3 regions of the Streptococcus sp. Marseille-P7376 genome follow, and region 2 is predicted to be linked to each of the others. Evidence: predicted binding sites of a transcription regulator. Region 2 holds the regulator's gene; each other region holds the start of a gene.
The links. The regulator CtsR, encoded in region 2, represses protease genes until heat stress. The targets are predictions, from matches to a motif close to TTGGTCAAAAAAGGTCAAANA.
Positions count from the first base shown of each region.

Region 1: the regulator CtsR is predicted to act here: its motif matches at 3,126-3,146, upstream of FZ952_RS05915 (ATP-dependent Clp protease ATP-binding subunit).
Region 3: the regulator CtsR is predicted to act here: its motif matches at 2,759-2,779, upstream of FZ952_RS01475 (ATP-dependent Clp protease proteolytic subunit).

Region 1 is NZ_CABPTS010000008.1:73,024-80,248, forward strand. It holds gene FZ952_RS05895 (DnaD domain protein) at 1-1,017, opposite strand, end outside; gene nrdR (transcriptional regulator NrdR) at 1,018-1,491, opposite strand; gene FZ952_RS05905 (bifunctional methylenetetrahydrofolate dehydrogenase/methenyltetrahydrofolate cyclohydrolase) at 1,719-2,573, opposite strand; gene FZ952_RS05910 (DUF1797 family protein) at 2,713-2,943, opposite strand; gene FZ952_RS05915 (ATP-dependent Clp protease ATP-binding subunit) at 3,189-5,474, shown strand; gene FZ952_RS05920 (NUDIX hydrolase) at 5,984-6,433, shown strand; gene FZ952_RS05925 (DUF1827 family protein) at 6,502-6,804, shown strand.
Region 2 is NZ_CABPTS010000028.1:141-7,365, forward strand. It holds partial or broken gene FZ952_RS11850 (DNA mismatch repair protein MutT) at 61-174, opposite strand; gene FZ952_RS10460 (GNAT family N-acetyltransferase) at 512-952, opposite strand; gene FZ952_RS10465 (ATP-dependent Clp protease ATP-binding subunit) at 968-3,397, opposite strand; gene FZ952_RS10470 (CtsR family transcriptional regulator) at 3,404-3,862, opposite strand; gene ytpR (YtpR family tRNA-binding protein) at 4,222-4,848, opposite strand; gene FZ952_RS10480 (thioredoxin family protein) at 4,879-5,193, opposite strand; gene FZ952_RS10485 (DUF4651 domain-containing protein) at 5,193-5,477, opposite strand; gene pepA (glutamyl aminopeptidase) at 5,605-6,669, shown strand; gene FZ952_RS10495 (DUF1846 domain-containing protein) at 6,793-7,225, shown strand, end outside.
Region 3 is NZ_CABPTS010000001.1:325,328-332,552, reverse strand. It holds gene mgtA (magnesium-translocating P-type ATPase) at 1-1,925, shown strand, start outside; gene upp (uracil phosphoribosyltransferase) at 2,023-2,652, shown strand; gene FZ952_RS01475 (ATP-dependent Clp protease proteolytic subunit) at 2,823-3,413, shown strand; gene FZ952_RS01470 (DUF2129 domain-containing protein) at 3,514-3,783, shown strand; gene FZ952_RS01465 (ABC transporter substrate-binding protein) at 3,873-5,033, shown strand; gene FZ952_RS01460 (branched-chain amino acid ABC transporter permease) at 5,173-6,054, shown strand; gene FZ952_RS01455 (branched-chain amino acid ABC transporter permease) at 6,058-7,011, shown strand; gene FZ952_RS01450 (ABC transporter ATP-binding protein) at 7,011-7,225, shown strand, end outside.

The sequences.
Region 1 (7,225 bases), on a different contig from region 2:
CGGTTCAGCCTGGTTACCAACAGTTTGCTGGTGTCTCTCGCGAATTTTTAGAACAGCTTCCTCAGCAGAAGTCACCTTTTGATAAGCAAAATCATTAGCCACTTTTAAGGCGTATTTTTCGTTCAGATTGGCCGAATCAACCTTGTTAAAGGTTAGAAGTAGGACGAGGTTAATCACTTCATCCAAAAGGCCTAGTTCTGCCATATCTTGTAAGAGTTTTCGCTCAGTCCGAGTAATCGCTGCCTGACGGGTTTTCTTAATTTCGGCTAAAAAAATCAGCGACGTTTGACGTTTGGCTTCTCTAATGATGGACTGTTCCTGCTGACTAAATTTACCGTCAACTGGCTTTTGATTCAGTTTCTGTCGCATACGTTTGGTCGAGATAACCTGAGAAATAGCAGTTTCTCTGGCCAAAAGATAAGTTTCATACCAGGTCCATTTCTTTTGCTCGGCAATGGCAAAAAGTTCTAAGAGATCTTCCTTTTCATCTGCAAAACGTAAATTTTCCTGAGCCATTCGCTGTTTGAAATTTCCTAAATCAAAATCTTTCATTTTTCGAGAGAAATCAAGACGCTCAGCTTCCAAACCAAAGACCTGCACAAATGGTTTTTCAAGCTTCTGTCCCTCAGCCCTGCTAGGTTTCAAGGCATCTGTTGCTGCTTCGCCAATTTTTTTCTCCAAGAGTTTCGTATAGACGTTATGCTGAAAAAAATCATCCGCTGCTAGAGGGGCAGAAAGGCAAATGTAATAATGATCGTCCTTCTGATAAAGAGCTAGGAGTTCCATAGCCGCTAGACGCTCTAAAGCTCTTTCTAAAACATCCATGCCAAAATCCAGATGATTGAGAATATGCCCAAAGAGATGATCCTTTTGCCCATTATCCCAAAAGGCAAGCAGATAGAAATACAGGGTCGCCGCATCTCTGCCAACAATCGGCAAATATAGCCTAGTAAAGTTTCCCACATCCTGATGAATCCGATTATTTCGTAAGAAAGAAAAATGACTGTTTGGTTTCATTTATTTTTCCTTTTTCTTTTTGGATCCCTTAGTAATCTGCTTCAATAGACTTTCCAGCTCGCCGACATCCTTGAAACTACGATAAACACTGGCAAAACGTACATATGTGATTTCGTCTAATTCTGCCAACTCATCCATGACGAGAGAACCAATATACTCGCTATGAATTTCATTATCACTTTGGCTTCGGACCTTTTGTTCAATCCGATTTACAATCGCTTCAATTTCATCGCTGGAAACAGGGCGTTTTTGAGCAGATCGAATAATGCCATTAAAAATTTTATCTCGCGAAAACTGTTCACGTGTCCCATCTTTTTTGACAACTACCAAGGTTCTCTCTTCGACACGCTCATAGGTCGTAAAGCGGTGCTGACATTCTTCGCACTCGCGACGACGACGAATAGTATTTCCATCTTCTGCCTGTCGGCTATCAACTACACTTGACTTACTTCCACCACATTTGGGACACCGCATGACACATCCTCCTAGAATCCTAATACTTCATTATACCATGTTTTGAAAAATAACAAAAGGCAGTTGATTGCTCTATCAAGTTCTAATTCATACTCAAAACCCGCTAATGCTACATAATCGCCCCTCATTACTAACCCCAAATACTTCTCTGTACCGAAATCCATTGTTGCTCAATTTTTCCCATCCAAAAAGCAGCCTGTATCTCTTACAAACTGCTTCAACAGCTACTATTTCTCTAAACTTCTGACAAAGGCTTGATAAGTCTGCTCCATCAGCATAGTAATAGTCATCGGGCCAACACCTCCAGGTACAGGGGTAATCAGACTGGCTATTTCAGCTACTTCATCAAACTTAACATCGCCAATCAGCTTGCCATTCTCATCTCGGTTCATACCGACGTCGATGACAACAGCCCCCTCCTTGACAAAGTCCTTAGTTACAAAATGTCCTCGTCCAATAGCCACAACTAAAATGTCCGCCTGCTTAGCAGTCTTAGCTAGATTGTGGGTCCTCGAATGTGTCAGTGTTACCGTCGCATTCTTAGCTAAAAGCAACTGAGCCATGGGCTTACCGACAATATTACTCCGCCCGATGACGACCACTCGCTTACCTTCCAGTTCAACGCCATATTCATGAAACATCTCCATAATACCTGCAGGAGTAGCCGGAATCATAACAGGATGGCCGCTCCATAGTTTGCCCATATTAAGAGGATGGAAGCCATCAACATCCTTGTCTGGATCAATAGCCAGCAGCACAGCTTCATCATCAATCTGATCAGGTAAAGGCAGTTGGACTAAAATCCCATGCCAGTCAGGATTTTGATTATAAGTTTCAATCAAGCTCAACAACTCTTCTTGACTGGTCTCTTCCGGTAGACGATCTACCTTACTCCGAAAGCCAGCAGCTAAAGCCGAGCGCTCCTTATTACGCACGTAGATTTGACTGGCTGGATTTTCCCCAACCAAAATAACTACCAAGCCAGGAACCTGCCCTGTTTCTTCTTTGAGTTTCGCTGTTTTTTCTGCTAATTTAGCTTGAAGTTTTTCCGCTAAAGCTTTCCCATCAATAATTCTAGTCATTACTTTCTCATTTCTTTTTCAGTATCTTATCCATTATACCAAAAATCTCCCAGTCGCACTTATACATTTTTCTTATAAAAACTTATAAAAATAACCAGCTATCTTTTAGGATAAAATAAAAAAGCAGGTCTCTGCTTTTTTAGTACAATAATTCATAAATTTCCATTGCAATCAAGTCGATGCTATCGAAAGTGTAGGTCTCACGCGCTGCAACATCACGCAGGGTAAAGACTGGACCGTTTTCTTCGTCGTAGCTGTAAGCTACTTCCGCGACAACAACTCCTTCACGCTCAAAATTACGTTTTAAATTTCCACCATCTTTGGCCATAGCTTCCAAGCGATTGATGATTCTAACTAAATGTGATTCCATTTTATTTCTCCTATTTACTTGGTTCTTTCCTATTTTACCACAAAAAGAAACTGAAATACCAGTAAAAGGGCATCTTTTTCTTATTTTTTCGCCAAAATTCTTGCAAATTCATCGGTCTCCAGTAGGATTTTATACTTAATTCTTGCAATGTTTTAAAATACTGATATAATGAAATTATAAAAACTTTGACTATTTTTGACCATTTAAAAATAGGCAATTTCGCTTCCTATAGAAAGAGGTAGAACATGCTTTGTCAAAACTGTAAAATCAATGAATCAACCATTCATCTCTATACAAATGTAAATGGAAATAAACAGCAGATTGATCTCTGTCAAAACTGCTACCAAATCATGAAAACTGACCCTAACAACTCTTTACTCGGCGGTCTTTATAACACAAACAATCAAAACATCGATCCTATTGACGATTTCTTTAACAGCCTCAGCAATTTCCAACATCCTCAGGAGCCAAATCCAAATATCCCTCCAACTCAATCAGGAGGAGGTTATGGAGGCGGTGGTTATGGTGGGTCCAGCCGTGGAGGTGGTCAACGTCAGCAAGCTCCGCAAAAAACCAAAGGACTTCTAGAAGAGTTTGGTATCAACGTGACCGAGTTAGCTCGCCGAGGCGAGATAGATCCTGTTATCGGACGTGATGAAGAGATTGTCCGTGTCATCGAAATCCTCAACCGCCGCACCAAGAACAATCCTGTCCTCATTGGAGAGCCCGGAGTCGGAAAAACAGCTGTGGTCGAAGGCCTTGCCCAGAAGATTGTTGATGGTGATGTGCCTCATAAACTCCAAGGCAAGGAAGTCATTCGCCTAGACGTTGTCAGCCTAGTACAGGGGACTGGTATCCGTGGCCAATTCGAGGAACGGATGCAGAAGCTCATTGATGAGATTCGTTCTCGTCAGGATGTCATTCTCTTTATTGATGAAATCCATGAAATTGTCGGAGCAGGCTCTGCTGGCGATGGCAATATGGACGCTGGGAACATCCTCAAACCAGCGCTGGCTCGCGGAGAACTCCAAATGGTCGGAGCGACTACCCTCAATGAATACCGTATCATCGAGAAAGACGCAGCACTGGAGCGCCGGATGCAGCCCGTCAAGGTAGACGAGCCGACGGTAGAGGAAACCATTACCATCCTCAAAGGGATTCAGAAAAAATACGAAGATTACCATCACGTCAAGTATACAGATGCGGCCATTGAAGCCGCTGCGCTTCTCTCCAACCGCTACATCCAAGACCGCTTCCTGCCAGACAAGGCTATTGACCTCTTGGATGAGGCTGGTTCTAAGATGAATCTGACCCTCAACTTTGTTGATCCTAAGGTTATTGACCAGCGGCTGATTGAGGCCGAAAATCTCAAGGCTCAGGCAACCCGTGACGAAGATTTCGAGAAAGCGGCTTACTTCCGCGACCAGATTGCCAAATACAAGGAACTCCAGCAAACAAGTGTGCTAGACAAGGATACTCCGATTATCAGCGAGAAAACGATTGAGCACATCGTAGAGCAAAAGACCAATATTCCAGTCGGCGATCTCAAAGAAAAAGAACAGTCTCAACTAGTCAATCTCGCCAGCGACTTAAAAGCCCATGTCATCGGTCAAGACGATGCCGTGGATAAGATTGCCAAGGCCATCCGCCGCAACCGGGTCGGATTAGGAAGTCCTAATCGCCCAATCGGCAGCTTCCTCTTTGTTGGACCAACTGGTGTCGGTAAGACTGAGCTGTCTAAGCAATTGGCTATCGAGCTCTTTGGCTCTGCTGACAGCATGATTCGCTTTGATATGAGTGAGTACATGGAAAAACACAGCGTATCTAAACTAGTCGGTGCACCTCCGGGCTACGTCGGTTATGACGAAGCTGGCCAGCTGACAGAACGCGTCCGCCGCAACCCGTATTCGCTCATTCTGCTGGATGAGGTAGAAAAGGCACATCCCGATGTCATGCACATGTTCCTGCAGGTGCTAGATGATGGCCGCCTGACTGATGGTCAAGGTCGGACTGTCAGCTTTAAGGATACGATTATTATCATGACATCCAATGCCGGAACTGGTAAAGCTGAAGCCAGTGTTGGCTTTGGGGCAGCGCGTGAAGGCCGAACCAACTCCGTTCTGGGGGAACTGGGCAACTTCTTCAGTCCTGAGTTTATGAACCGCTTTGACGGCATTATCGAATTTAAGGCACTCAGTAAGGACAACCTGCTGCAAATCGTCAATCTCATGCTGGATGATGTCAATCAACGCTTGGCTAGCAATGACATTCATCTAGAAGTCACCGAAAAAGTCAAGGAAAAACTGGTGGATCTGGGCTACGATCCGAAAATGGGTGCTCGCCCACTGCGCCGCACCATCCAGGATCATATTGAAGACGCCATTACTGACTTCTATCTGGAAAATCCAAGTGAAAAAGAACTCAAAGCTATCATGACCAGCAACGGCAAGATCCTCATCAAATCAACTAAGAAAACTGAAAATCCTACTGATGAACCCAGCAAACCGACAACAGATGAAACCGAACAATAAAATATAAGAAAAGAAACCCAACTTAGGATTTAAACTAGGTTGGGTTTCTTTATATATAGAATAGATGTAATATTTCTAGGAAACTACTTATTTACACAAAGGCAAAGTCCAATCGTCACCTTTGCAGCATTCGTTTTAAACTCCTGCATATTGTCTGAGATGTAAAATAGTCTATAATTCCTAATGCTAAACAAGTTTCTTGTCAATCTAGTGCCTACACTTTGTGCTTGTCCATCCATCTGAATTTAAATAACAAGCAGCGACTACTAGACAAAATTTTTGTCATTTGGGGGTAATTTTCTTATTATTAATATCTTGTAACTTCAAATATATTTCCAACAAGATAAGAGAATAGTATCTAACTGCTCTTTGAAAACTTCAAAATAGATTTTACTGGAACTTTCACTCTATTTTCTTATCAAGAAATCAAAAAAATACTAGTAAAGTCTTGACAGAGGCTCTTCAGTCCTTTATGATAATAGTAAACTTACTAGAGAATGAGGAAAATCATGACACTCCCAACCTTTGGATTAAAAGAAGAAAATGTAGAATATGTGACCCGTTACGGAGTCTATGCTGTTATTCCCGATGAGAATAAAGAAAAAATTATTCTAGTTCAGGCACCGAATGGAGCTTGGTTCCTTCCAGGTGGTAAAATTGAGGATGGCGAAGATCACCTAACAGCTCTCAAACGAGAATTAATCGAAGAACTGGGCTTCACAGCTCAAATTGGAGAATATCTTGGCCAAGCAGATGAATACTTCTATTCCCGACACAGAGACACCCATTTTTATAATCCAGCCTACATCTACGAAACAATTTCCTTCACTGCGATACAAAAACCTGTTGAAGATTTCAACAATCTAGCTTGGTATCCAATCGAAGAAGCAATCAAAAAAGTTAAACGTGGCAGTCATAAATGGGGAATTGAAAAATGGAAAAGCATCCATAAAGCCTAAAGAGAATCGTTCACAATTTTCCAAAAAGATGTTATAATACTAGCAGATACAATGTAGGAGGAAATCGCATGAAGCTTATTAATACAACAAATAGTCACGCCGAACTTGTGAAAAGCCAGCTGGAAAGCACAGACGCGACACTAGTAGAGGTCTATTCAGCAGGAAACAGTGATGTTGTTTTCACACAAGCTCCTCTTCACTATGAAATACTGATTTCAAATACACACCGTGCTATACGAGAACAAGAAATTGAAAAAATTAGAGAATTCTTTTTAAAAAGAAAAATCGATTCCAAAATGATTGACTCATCTGCAATCCGAACTATTTACGCTAATAATCTAATAGAAATCTCAATCCCTGTTAAAGATTGAACTCCCAGATATAGAAGCGTATAAAGCAAAATAACTTATTATCAACTAAAGTGAATGGTCAATTTTAGCATTGAGAGAGAACCTGGGTTCTCTCTTTTTTATATGTTGAGCATTAACTAGAAAATATACTAAATCTGATATTCTGCAATTTCACAGATACCTATTGTATAATATGTCATATTGTTTTCTAATATTAATGTTAAAAAGCATATCATCTATACCTATAAGCGATGGAGATCTGATACCAGAGATGTCATAGTAGATTTCAAGCGTAACCTTCATAGACCAAAACTCCGGCTCTATAATTTCTGTAGTGGGTAACTCCACTGCAGGGATTATGGAGCCTATTTTGTTGTCTTGAATATACAATATAAGTGCACAATAAAAACTCATAAGATTTTCTAGTAAAATAGAATTGAAC
Region 2 (7,225 bases):
TTTTTTGTAGCAAAGGGACTATTGTCCCAGACTCCATTCAAATAAATAATCAGCATTCTTTTAGTCTGCTTTTTCTACTTTCAGCCGATCAACTTTTCTCGGTATTTTCTTGGGCACCCGCTTGACTCTAGTCTCCGCTAGGTATTCTCCAAATTTGACCAGAAAATGATAGCTAGTAGATGTCCAACTTGTCTCTGTCCTTGACAGTGATCGGATTAGCTACCTTAGGAGCCATTATTCGTCGAGCTAGTACATCCAGTAGAAGGCCCTTGACTTCGCCCATTAATGGAAGTAGTAAATCATCTTTTTCTTCGTCCCTGCCAGTCTTCTAGTGCAATGCGGATGCTGATTTAGCACTCTTCTACATAGAATCATTAGCCAAAAGGGTTGACAAAAAATGGTTCGGATAAAATGACGAACAAACATAGGCACGCCTTTTTTGGTCAATATTCTCTGGAGCTGTCCCATATTCTTATAAGCTGAACAAACCCTTTAAATACTTGATTCTTGCTCAAGTATCCAGTCGAATCAGTTCTGTTAGTCCCTGATCTCGGTAAAGCAGATCATTTCTGACTGAAAATCCCAGTCCCTGCCAAAAACGGTTGCCCAGTTCATTTCTTTCAAAAACGACCAGCGATACTTTATGGATACCAAGCTTTTTCACTGCTGACAAGGCCTGTTCAACCAGAGCCTTGCCCACTCCTTTTCTACGAAAGGCTGGATGGACAGCTGTATGATAAATGTAAGCCCGACGTCCGTCTGTTCCAACTAGAATAGCACCGATAAAGCTCTCCCCTTCCAAGGCAACCAGACAGGTCTCAGGATTACGCTTCAAAAAGCGAGCAATCCCTTCTTCAGAGTCATCTAGATTATTGAGACCCATACCAGCGCAAGAGACCCACAGCTGGTAAACAGAGGCATAATCCTTTTCTGTCATCACACGAATTTCCATTGTAAGAGTCCTACCCTAGGCCACTTCAAAATTGAGCTGGCCAGTCTTGACTCCAACCTTAAGCGTTTGACCCGCCGCCAAATCTCCAGTCAGGAGCAGCTCAGACAGCTTGTCCTCCACCTGCGTCTGCAGGGTGCGGCGCAGTGGTCGCGCTCCCATTTCCGGATCATAGCCTTCTTGAGCCAGTAGTTTCAGGGCATTAGCTTGGAATTTAAGCACGATGCCTTGCTCTGCCAGACTCCTAATTAACGGTTGCACCATAATTTTGACCACTTCCTGCATATCCTCAGCAGACAGACTGTGGAAGACCACTTTTTCGTCAATCCGATTGATAAATTCAGGCCGATAGGTCTTTTTCAATTCTTCCAGAATGCGTTTTTCCATATTGGCCTGATCAAAGCGGATATCACGCGCCCCAAAACCAACTGTCTTATCATCCCGCAGGGCCGTTGCCCCCAGATTGCTGGTCATGATAATAATGGTATTGGAGAAGTCCACTTTACGCCCTTTGCTGTCGGTCAGCTGGCCATCATCCAAAACCTGCAAGAGGACATTGAAAATATCTGGATGGGCTTTTTCTACCTCGTCAAAGAGGAGGACAGAATATGGGCGGTTTCGGACTTTCTCTGTCAACTCGCCCCCTTCCTCATAACCTACATAGCCCGGAGGCGCTCCATTGAGGCGACTGGCTGCAAATTTCTCCATATACTCGCTCATGTCAAAGCGAATCAGGGCTGATTCATCATCAAAGAGAACTTCAGCCAAAGCCTTGGCCAGTTCCGTCTTTCCGACACCCGTTGGCCCTAGGAACATAAAGGAACCAATTGGGCGTTTGCCAGTGCGGATGCCCGACTGATTGCGACGAATAGCTCGGCTGACAGCCGAAACGGCCTCATCCTGTCCGATAACTCGCTTGTGCAGTTCTTTTTCCAAATTGAGATATTTTTTAGCATCTGTCTGAGTTAATTTCTGCACAGGAATACCAGACAAGCGGCTAAGTGTTTCTAAGATATCTCCTTCTTCCACCTTTAATTTGTAAATAGCTGGCTCCTGCTCTTTTGCCAGTAGCTGGCTGACTTTTTTCAGCTTTCCAGCCATCAAAGCCTGATCCACAGCCGTCAGATCGGACTGCTCATAATTCTGTGGGCCCTTATTCTGCACAGTTGCACTGGCCTCGTCCAAAAGATCAATGGCAGAATCTGGCAGATGCTTGCTGGTCAGATAACGATGAGCATACTTGACTGCTGTTTCAATCGCTTGATCGCTGATGACAACCTTGTGATGCTCTTCGTAGCTCTTTCTCAAGCCCTGCAAAATAACAATGCTGTCGGCTACAGTAGGCTCTTCAATAGTGACCTTGGCAAAACGCCGAGATAAGGCTGCGTCTTTTTCGATATGTTTCTGATACTCTTCCTGCGTCGTAGCTCCAACTGTCCGCAAGGTTCCACGAGCCAAGGCTGGTTTCAGGATATTGGCCGCATCCAAGGTCGAATCAATCCCACTGCCAGACCCCATGATAGTATGCAGCTCATCGATAAAGAGAATGACATGACCGTCTTCTTCGATATCATTGATGATGTTGTTCATCCGCTCCTCAAAGTCCCCGCGAAAACGAGTTCCAGCAACGACATTCATCAAGTCTAGTTCCAAGACGCGCATCTTAGCAAGTTCTGCCGGAACTTGACCAGTTGCCACGCGTTGAGCCAAACCCAAAGCCAGAGCCGTCTTACCGACCCCCGCGTCACCGACTAGAACGGGATTATTCTTGGTCTTGCGACTGAGAATCTGAATCATCCGAGAAATTTCCTCATCCCGTCCGATGACTGGTTCCAAGCGACCAGTCCGAGCCAGTTCTGTCAAATCCCGAGTATAGTCTTCCAGACCACCGCTAGTTGAAGGAGGCATGCCCATCATATTCGCCATGGTTTGCTTAACCGCCATCATCCCCTTATTCAGACTGCGGATAGCCTTGATTTCTTCCTTGCCCCAGCCAGCACGTTGTTCTAAAAGCTTGCGAAGACTGCTGATTTTCGGACCATTGTCCTTATCATCATAGCTAAAACCAGTAGATTCTAGGACTCTAGCTGCCAAGGTCCCCTGATCAAACAGAATAGCTAACAAAACATGCTCGGTTCCTAGACTTTTAGCGTGAACAGCCTCGGCAATCTGAGTAGCTTGGGCAAATAGTTCTTCCATTCTGTGAGAAAATGGCAAAAGATCAAAACGCCCATTTTCCTGATACTTCTGCCCAGTAATCTGCAAAGCAGCTTCTTCAAAATCATCAATCTCCATCGGAAATTCGTTTAAAACGGAACCTGCTACACTGTAAGGATTGTTGGCTAAGGCAATCAGCAAATGCCAAGACTCCAAATAATCCGTATCAAAATGGCCCGCTAAAATCTGAGCCGCCTCCAAACTTTCAATTAAGGCTTTTGAATATTTCATCTGTGGTTACATTCCCTTTCTGTCTAATTGCTGTAAAATTTTCTTCAACATGCGGGCTCGTATGGCTGGCGCATCATTCCCCAACACCAGATCCGAAGCAGTCGCAAGAAGAAGATTTCCCTCACGTTCCGTCATTATCTTCTCATCGAATAACAGCTGGATCACATCTGTAAAAATTTGCTGGCTGATTCGCTCTCCCACATTGTCAAATAAATCGCAGAACATTTGATGCCGATCTGAAAACTCTATCTTACCAATCCGGATATAACCGCCACCACCGCGCTTGCTTTCCACAATGTAACCGCGACTTTCTGTAAAGCGAGTCTTGATAACATAGTTAATTTGACTGGGAACCACCTGAAAAACATCAGCTAGTTCACTTCGCTTCAGCTCGACAATACCAGCCTGAGCCAGAATGGACTTGATATATTCTTCAATACTGTCTGATGTGTTTTTTGCGCTCATAGCTTGCCTTTCTAGTTTCCTCAGTCGATAAAACAGCTCATCTCAAAACCAAATGTCTAACATTGACTATCTTTGACTTTTATTATACCGAAAATGTTCGGATTTTAAAAGGAAAAGGGCTGAATGAACGTCTAAAAACATTTGATGATTCAAATTAGTAAAAAACGCAAAAATGAGCAAAAGAATGGGACTTTCTGAGTTTGTCTAACCTCCTTACAGATAAAGAAAACACAGCTTTTGCCTGTTCTTCATTACTGACTTGGTTAGCCTTATCAGCCATATTTGTTGAGCAATGCAGTCAAATAAGCAAAAAGAAAAAACTCAAAAAGATTTTTAAAATCTCTTTGAGAATTTTTAATCTATGCTTGCCAATGTTTAGCAGAGTCAAAAGCCGCTCCGACCGTTTCACTATCAGCCAATTCAATGATGCCACGTTTTTGCGGCGCATTTGACAGCTGAAGCTCGCGCGGACTGCACATCATACCGAAACTCTTTTCGCCCCGAAGTTCACCTGGAAAAATGAGATTGCCCTTCGGCATCATAGCACCAGGCAAGGCCACGATCGTCTTGAGGCCGACACGAGCATTCGGAGCACCAGCCACGATTTGAACTGTCTTGTCAGCTGCTACCTGCACCTGACAAATATTAAGGTGGGCACTGTCAGGATGGGCCACCATTTCAAGGATTTCCCCAACAACAAATTTCGGCTCATGGTCATCAATCAGCTCAGCCGCAAAACCTGCTTCAGTCAACTCTTGGTTGATAACCGCGACTTGTTCGTCCGTCAGATAAACTTGGCCACAGCCTTCAATATTCATCCGATTAGACACCTGAAAAATATTCCAAGCCACTGTTTGACCGTTATCCTCCCGATAAATACGCGCGACATTTCCTTTGCGCTCAGCGGTCAGTTTGGCTCCCTGATTATCGGCAGCAATAATCATGAGGACATCTCCGACATGCTCTTTGTTGTATGTAAAAATCATCTATTCCTCCAAAATACTTTTAAAAACTTCTTATAAATTTGCTAAAAAATCATTTATTTGGGATTTCGTCTTGCGGTCGCGATTGACATACCGACCAATTTCTTGCCCATTTTCCAAAACGATTAGACTCGGAATCCCGTAAACATCCCATTCTTTGGCCACAGCCATATACTGATCCCGATCCACCTCAACAAAAGTAAACTCAGGATTTTCAGCTTCAATTTCCGCCAGGAAAGGCTTGATAAAGCGGCAGTCTCCGCACCAGTCAGCCGTAAAAAAGAAGACAGTCTTTCCCCTATGCTCTACATAAGAAGCCAGTTCCTCTATATTTTGGGGAATAATCATCACTCTTCCTCGTAAGTTAGCTGCCCATTCTCATAGACGAAGGTAAAATGGCGGTCATCTTCTAGAACAACTCCTCCGACCATACGACTGTCGGTTGACTCATAAAGCTCCACATAGACTGTTGCGATTGGTCCACGGCTAGAAAAAAAGTCCCGTACAGTCCGAACAATTTCTTCTCTATTGCGTAATCTTTTCTGCTCCTGCACGACCTTAGCAGCTCCAAAAGCCAAGGCGCTAGCTCCCAAAAGGGCGGTTGTGGTTAAAATAATTTTTTTAGCTTTCATGTAGAATATTTTAACACAAAAGAGCAGAGGCGACAAACAATATTATAGATTTCTCATCTTCTTTTAATCCGACCTGTTATTCCCTTTGAAAAAGTGATAAAATAGGGAACAGAAAGAAGGTAAGTTTATGACAGCACTATTTTCAAAAATCAAGGAAGTAACGGAGCTTTCTGCTATTTCTGGGCACGAAGGACCTATTCGCAACTATCTGCGGGAAAAAATCACTCCTCACGTTGATGAGGTTGTTACCGACGGTCTAGGCGGCATCTTCGGGGTGCGCCATGCAGAAGCTGAGAATGCTCCCCGCCTTCTGGTTGCGGCTCACATGGACGAGGTTGGCTTTATGGTCAGCGAGATTAAGCCGGACGGAACCTTCCGCGTAGTGGAAATCGGCGGCTGGAACCCCCTGGTCGTTAGCAGCCAACGATTCAAACTCTTTACCCGTGAAGGTCGGGAAATCCCTCTTATCTCAGGCTCTGTCCCTCCTCATCTGACGCGTGGTGCTGGCGGACCTGTCATGCCACAGATTGGCGATATTGTCTTTGACGGCGGCTTTGCGGACAAGGCAGAAGCCGAAAGCTATGGTATCCGTCCGGGAGACACCATCGTGCCAGACAGCTCTGCTATTCTCACAGCTAACGGAAAAAATATCATCTCTAAAGCCTGGGACAACCGCTATGGTGTCCTTATGGTCAGCGAATTGGCTCAAGCCTTGTCTGGACAAGAACTAGGTAACCAACTCTATGTCGGCGCCAATGTTCAAGAAGAGGTTGGCCTGCGTGGTGCCCATGCTTCAACAACAAAATTTGCCCCTGAGGTCTTTCTCGCTGTGGATTGCTCCCCAGCAGGCGACATCTATGGCGGTCAAGGAGCTATTGGCGACGGAACGCTGATTCGCTTCTTTGACCCTGGTCATCTCATGCTACCAGCCATGAAGGACTTCCTCCTGACAACCGCAGAGGAAGCTGGTATCAAATATCAATACTACTGCGGCAAAGGTGGAACCGATGCTGGCGCTGCACATCTCCAAAGCGGTGGTGTGCCGTCTACTACGATCGGTGTCTGCGCCCGCTATATCCATTCCCACCAAACTCTCTATGCCATGGACGATTTCCTGCAAGCCCAAGCCTTCCTGCAAGCGCTGGTCAAAAAGCTGGATCGCTCAACCGTGGACACAATTACCAAGTATTAAAGATTGATCACCCATTCGGGTGATTTTTCTATAAACTGAAGATCATCTTTGCAAGTTTTCTACCTTCAAAACCCAAAAATCTCTCATCTTTTGTTATAATTTTTAGCGGAGGTAAAAACAAACATGGAAAAAATTGCTTTTGATTCTGAGAAATACTTAAACCTGCAGCGCGACCATATCTTGGAGCGCATTAATCAATTTGAGGGCAAATTGTACATGGAATTCGGTGGTAAAATGCTGGAAGACTTCCATGCTGCCCGCGTCCTGCCAGGCTATGAGCCGGACAATAAAATCAGGCTGCTCAAAGAGCTCAAGGACCAAGTGGAGATTGTCATTGCTATCAATGCCAATAATATTGAGCACTCGAAAGCCCGTGGTGACTTGGGCATTTCCTATGATCAGGAAGTTCTGCGCCTCATTGATACCTTTAATGAGCTGGATATTTATGTAGGCTCAGTGGTCATCACCCAGTATGCCGGCCAGCCAGCAGCCGACCTCTTCCGCAGTCAGCTAGAAAGGAACGGAGTTGACTCCTACATCCACTACCCAATCAAAG
Region 3 (7,225 bases), on a different contig from region 2:
ATGAGCCGACCTCTTTTGAGCGCGAGATGAATAGCATTTCTTGGCTCTTGATTCGTTTGATGCTGGTCATGGTGCCAGTTGTCTTCTTCATCAACGGTCTGACAGATGGCGACTGGTTGGAAGCAGGTGTCTTTGCCCTCAGCGTTGGAGTTGGACTGACGCCAGAAATGCTGCCGATGATTATCACGGCGAGCTTAGCTAAAGGATCCATTATCATGGCTCAGGAAAAGGTCGTGATAAAAAAACTGAATGCTATTCAAGACCTAGGAGCTATTGATATCCTCTGTACGGATAAGACGGGGACACTGACTCAAGACGAGATTGTCTTGGAATACCCACTAGATATTCATGGTGATTTAGACTTGGCAGTGCTCCGTCGTGCCTTTCTCAATTCCTATTATCAAACGGGCCTTAAAAATCTCATGGATCGGGCTATTATCAACCGAACGGAGAAAGAAGCGGAGAAGCATGAGCTTGTTCGTGATTTAGACCAAACCTTTAAGAAAATTGATGAACTGCCCTTTGACTTTGAGCGTCGTCGCATGAGTGTCATTGTCAAGGATGATGAAAATATCATCAGCATGGTGACCAAAGGCGCCTTGGAGGAAATGCTGGCCATCTCTAGCTATGTAGAATACAAGAATCGCATTACGGAACTGACTGAAGAGATTCGTCAGGAAATCCTTGCAGAAGTGGCTCAACTCAATGAGCAAGGCCTGCGCGTGCTTGGTGTTAGCTACAAGTCAGACTTAGAAGAAGATTACGCCTTTAAAGTTGAGGATGAGTCTGATATGATTTTGACGGGCTATCTGGCTTTTCTGGATCCGCCTAAGCCATCTGCAGCGCCAGCTATTGAAACCTTGGCTGAGTACGGCGTTGCCACTAAGATTTTGACGGGTGATAATGAGAAGGTTACCCAGGCGGTCTGTGAAAAGGTTGGCCTAGATGTAGAAAATATCTTGCTAGGTGTAGAGGTAGATGCTTTATCTGATGAGGAATTGAGCCAGGCAGTGGAGAACACGACAGTCTTTGCCAAGCTCTCTCCAGACCAAAAGGCTCGGATCATCCTCCAACTCAAGGCCAATGGCCACAAGGTTGGCTACATGGGCGATGGCATCAATGATGCGCCTTCTATGAAGGTAGCAGATGTTGGTATTTCTGTTGATACGGCTGTGGATATAGCCAAGGAAACGGCAGATGTCATTTTGCTGGACAAGGATCTCATGGTTCTGGAGAAGGGACTGGTAGAGGGACGCAAGGTCTATGCCAATATGACTAAGTATATCAAGATGACGGTCAGTTCCAACTTTGGGAATATCTTTTCCCTCCTCTTTGCCAGTATCTTTTTGCCATTTCTACCTATGGCACCAGTTCATTTGATTGTCCTCAATCTGGTTTATGATTTGTCTTGTATCGCTCTGCCATTTGATAATGTAGATAGTGAATTTCTCAAGAAACCTCATATTTGGTCAGCTAGCTCTATTACCCGTTTTATGGCTTGGATTGGGCCTATCTCATCTGTTTTTGATGTTATGACCTATCTGGTGCTTTACTTTATCATCGTGCCTATGATCACAGGAGGCAGCTATCAAGCTGGTACTGAACAGGCAGTGACCTTTATCACTCTTTTCCAAACAGGCTGGTTTATTGAGTCTATGTGGACCCAGACTATGGTCATCTACATGCTACGCTCGCCTAAACTGCCTTTTGTGCAAAGCCGTCCTGCTCTTTCCGTCATTGTGACGACCATGGCGGCTGCGCTCTTTGTTACTTCCTTGCCATATAGCCTCTTTGCGTCAGTTCTGAAGACAGCTCCGCTGAATGGCACCTATTTCCTTTGCCTTTTCTTGATTATCGTGCTTTATATGGTTAGCGTAACCCTTGTGAAAGGCCTTTATATCAAGCGTTATAAGGAATGGCTGTAAAGCAAATAAAATCTTTAAGAAGGTTTGCTTATGGCAAGCCTTTTCAATATTTTTTTGATATAATAAGACGAATAAATTGAAAGAAGGAAATCCAATCATGGGAAAACTTGAAGTTATCGCTCATCCACTTATTCAGCATAAATTGTCTATTTTGCGTCGTACAGATACCTCTACTAAAGCATTTCGTGAATTAGTAGATGAAATCGCAATGCTGATGGGATACGAAGTGTTGCGCGATTTACCACTTGAAGATGTAGAAATTGAAACACCAATTACGAAAACCGTTCAAAAGCAGATTGCAGGGAAAAAATTGGCCATCGTACCAATCTTGCGCGCAGGTATTGGCATGGTGGATGGCCTTCTGAGTTTGGTTCCAGCAGCTAAAGTTGGTCACATTGGAATGTACCGTGATGAAGAAACCTTGAAGCCGGTTGAATATCTGGTGAAGCTGCCAGAAGATATTGACCGACGTCAGATTTTCGTTGTAGATCCAATGCTAGCTACTGGTGGTTCTGCGATCTTGGCTGTGGACTCTCTGAAGAAACGTGGTGCTAGCAATATTACATTTGTTTGCTTGGTGTCTGCTCCAGAAGGTGTCAAAGCTTTGCAGGAAGCTCATCCAGATGTGGATATTTTCACGGCTGCCCTCGATGATCACCTCAATGAACACGGCTACATCGTTCCAGGTCTGGGAGATGCGGGAGATCGTCTTTTTGGTACAAAATAGAAATTCTAGTCTGTAATAGGAAAGTCCAGCCAATCCAGTGGATTTGTGCTTTCCAAACCAAAGATAATCACAGCTTTGTTCTCTGTCATCCGACAGATAAAGCAAATATTTGACCTTTTTTGACCAAAAAGCTATAATAATGAATATATCGAAATAAGGAGAAAATATTCATGATTCCTGTAGTTATTGAACAAACAAGCCGTGGTGAACGTTCTTATGATATTTACTCACGACTTTTAAAAGACCGTATTATTATGCTGACGGGTCCCGTTGAGGACAATATGGCTAATTCTATCATTGCTCAGTTGCTTTTTTTGGATGCTCAGGACAATACCAAAGACATTTACCTTTACGTTAATACGCCGGGTGGATCCGTTTCTGCCGGTTTAGCTATTGTCGATACGATGAACTTCATCAAATCAGACGTGCAAACTATTGTTATGGGAATGGCAGCTAGCATGGGAACCATTATTGCTTCTAGCGGTACCAAGGGGAAACGCTTCATGCTTCCGAATGCAGAATATATGATTCACCAGCCAATGGGTGGCACTGGCGGTGGTACCCAGCAAACAGATATGGCGATTGCAGCTGAGCATTTGCTTAAGACTCGGAAGACCTTAGAGCAAATCCTAGCTGACAACTCTGGAAAATCTGTTGAGCAAGTTCATAAAGATGCTGAGCGGGATTATTGGATGAGTGCCCAAGAAACTCTAGAATACGGTTTTATTGACGAAATTATGGCAAATAACAACTTAAGTTAGTCAATCTACTTAATCTGTTTTGAAAAAATGCTCCGTAAGGGCATTTTTTTTGATATAATCAATAGAGCAAGTAGAACGAAAAATAAAAGAGAGGAGTTTTATGTTTACAAAAGAGGAAAGAATAGGCTTAATTATCTACCTTTATTATAATCGCGATGTTAAAAAATTAGAAGATGTTGGCGATATTGTGTATCATTCTAAAAAGCACCGTTATCTTCAATTGTATGTTAATAAAGAGCATGCTGATGAACTAAAAAAACGTTTGTCAAAGGAAAGATATATTAAAAGAATCCGATTTTGTCATATTAAAGATCTAGATACCGATTTTGTTGGTAGCCTCCATAGGAGTCAAGAAAACGCTATTATTTAAAAAATAGTTTATTTGGGTTGACAATTGTCAGATAATTCGGTATATTCTTACTATATCATTTGCAAATAACAAAATAGAGGAGAATTATTATGAAGAAAAAATTTGCACTTTCTCTTGTAGCTTTTGCTAGTGCTGCACTTTTAGCAGCCTGTGGTGAGGTTTCGACAAACAACTCATCCGCTACTGGAACAGAAATCGGTAATACACTTAAGTTCGGTTTCAACTTTGAAGAAACTGGAGCTGTAGCAGCTTACGGTACTGCAGAACAACACGGTGCTCAGCTTGCTGTTGATGAAATCAACGCAGCTGGCGGTGTAGATGGCAAGAAGATCGAAGTCACTGATAAAGATAATAAATCAGAAACAGCAGAAGCAGCTACTATTTCTACAAGCTTGGCGACTCAAGATAAGGTGAATACAATCATCGGTCCTGCGACTTCAGGTGGGGTTGCGGCTGCAATTGCAAATGCTGGTAAAGCTGGTGTGCCTTTGGTAACACCAAGTGCTACACAGGATGATTTGACTAAAAACCAAGACTATCTGTTTCGTGCAACTTTTATAGATGGTTATCAAGGTAAAATCATTTCTAAGTATGTAACTGAAAACTTGAAAGCTAAGAAAGTTGTTCTCTATTATGACAACTCAAGCGACTACGCTAAAGGAATGGCTGAAGCCTTCAAGAAAGAATACAAGGGTGAAATCGTTGCGACAGAAACTTTCGCTTCTGGTGATTCAGATTTCCAAGCTGCTTTGACAAAAATCAAAGGCAAAGAATTTGATGCACTGGTTGTGCCAGGTTACTACACAGAAGCTGGTAAATTGGTGAACCAAGCGCGTGGTTTGGGTATCACTCAAACAATCGTTGGACCAGACGGATTTAGCGATGCTAAGTTTGTAGAGCAAGCAACTCCAGCAGCAGCAACCAATGTTTATTATGTATCTGGTTTCTCAACTTCAGGTGACATGACAGATAAAGCGAAGAAATTCGTTGAAGCCTACAAGGCTAAGTATAATGAAGAACCTTCTATGTTTGCAGCGCTCTCATATGACGCAGTTTACATGGCAGCAGAAGCATCTAAGGGTGCAAAAACATCTGTAGATATTAAAGATAACCTTGCTAAGTTAAAAGACTTTGAAGGAGTTACTGGATCCATTACCATTGATAAAGATCACAACCCTGTTAAGACAGCCTTGATGATCGGTTTGAAAGATGGTAAAGTAGATACTGTTGAGACAGTTAAACCTGAATAAAGGGTCTGAGGCTGGGAGCATTCCCAGTCTTTGGCTTGTTTATTACTTGCTTATGATGTTTGAGTAGGGACGGCAAGACAAGGCTTCGTCTGAGATTGTTGTTTCTGCTCTTATTTTATATTAGAAAGAGTGGTGTGGAATGCTCGAACAATTTCTTCAGCAGCTAGCCAATGGATTGATTTTGGGGAGTGTTTATGCGCTTCTAGCCTTGGGTTATACCATGGTTTACGGGATTATCAAATTGATCAATTTCGCGCATGGTGACATTTATATGATCGGTGCTTTCATGGGATATTACCTGATTAACACCCTTCACCTGAATTTCTTTGTGGCCCTTATTTTATCTATGGTTGGAACAGCTATCCTCGGTGTAGTGATTGAGTTTTTAGCCTATCGACCGCTACGCAATTCGACACGGATTGCAGCCTTGATTACGGCGATTGGGGTTTCTTTCCTTTTGGAATACGGCATGGTCTTCTTTGTAGGTGCCAATACTCGTTCGTTCCCTCAGGTAATTGAAACGGTACGTTATACGATTGGACCGGTTTCTATTTCCAATATCCAACTTATGATTTTGGGTATTTCGATTTTACTCATGGTTGGTTTGCAGTTTATCGTGCAAAAAACCAAAATGGGGAAAGCCATGCGGGCTGTTTCCGTGGATAGCGACGCTGCCCAACTGATGGGAATCAATGTCAATCGTACGATTAGCTTTACTTTTGCCTTAGGTTCAGCCTTGGCAGGAGCTGCTGGCGTCCTGATTGCCCTTTACTACAATTCACTTGAGCCACTAATGGGAATGACACCGGGTATCAAGTCCTTCGTTGCGGCAGTTTTGGGCGGAATCGGTATCATCCCAGGGGCAGCTTTAGGTGGTTTTGTAATCGGTCTGTTGGAAACTTTTGCAACAGCAGTTGGACTGTCAGATTTCCGGGATGCGATTGTGTATGCTATCTTGATTGTTATCCTATTGGTTCGTCCTGCTGGTATTCTAGGTAAAAACGTGAAAGAGAAGGTGTAATGTATGAAAAAGAATTTAAAAGTAAATGCGTTATGGCTTGCTCTAATCGTCGCTGGATACGGTTTGATGACAGTGCTTGCCAGTGCAGGTATCTTGAATCCTTTTTATCTTCAAATTTTTGAGCAGATTGGGATTAATATTATTTTGGCTGTCGGGCTCAATCTCATCGTTGGTTTCTCTGGGCAATTCTCGCTCGGTCATGCTGGTTTTATGGCGATTGGTGCCTATGCAGTAGCTATTATGGGTTCCAAATCACCGACCTACGGAGCTTTCTTTATTGCCATGCTGGTTGGAGCTGTGATTGCTGGAGCTGTGGCACTACTTGTCGGTGTTCCTACTCTTCGATTAAAGGGAGATTACTTGGCGATTGCGACGTTGGGTGTTTCTGAAATTATTCGGATTTTGATTGTCAATGGAGGCGAATTGACCAATGGTGCAGCAGGTATCCTGTCTATTCCTCCATTTACATCTTGGCAGATGGTTTATGTCTTTGTAGTGATTACGACTATTTTAACCCTCAACTTTCTCCGCAGTCCTATCGGGCGCAGCACCTTGTCTGTTCGTGAGGACGAGATTGCGGCAGAATCTGTCGGTGTCAATACAACAAAAATTAAAGTGCTTGCTTTTGTTTTCGGAGCTATCACAGCCTCCATTGCAGGCTCTCTGCAGGCAGGGTTCGTTGGTTCTGTTGTACCAAAAGATTATTCTTTCATCAATACGATTAACGTTTTGATTATCGTCGTTTTTGGTGGTCTTGGGTCAATGACTGGAGCAATCGTAGCTGCGGTGGTACTGGGTATCCTCAATATGCTTTTGCAAGATATTTCTAGCGTCCGGATGATTGTTTACTCACTGGCCTTGATTTTGGTCATGATTTTCCGTCCAGGAGGCTTGCTGGGTACTTGGGAACTGAGTCTGTCTAAGCTCTTTAAAAAGAATAAGGAGGTCAAAGAATAATGGCGCTTCTTGATGTACAAAAATTAACCAAAAATTTCGGAGGACTGACGGCTGTTAGCGATGTAAGTCTGGAATTGAACGAGGGAGAATTGGTCGGTCTTATCGGTCCTAACGGTGCTGGGAAAACAACTCTTTTCAACCTTTTGACAGGCGTCTACGAGCCGAGTGAGGGAACGGTCACTTTGGATGGTCACTTGCTGAATGGCAAGGCACC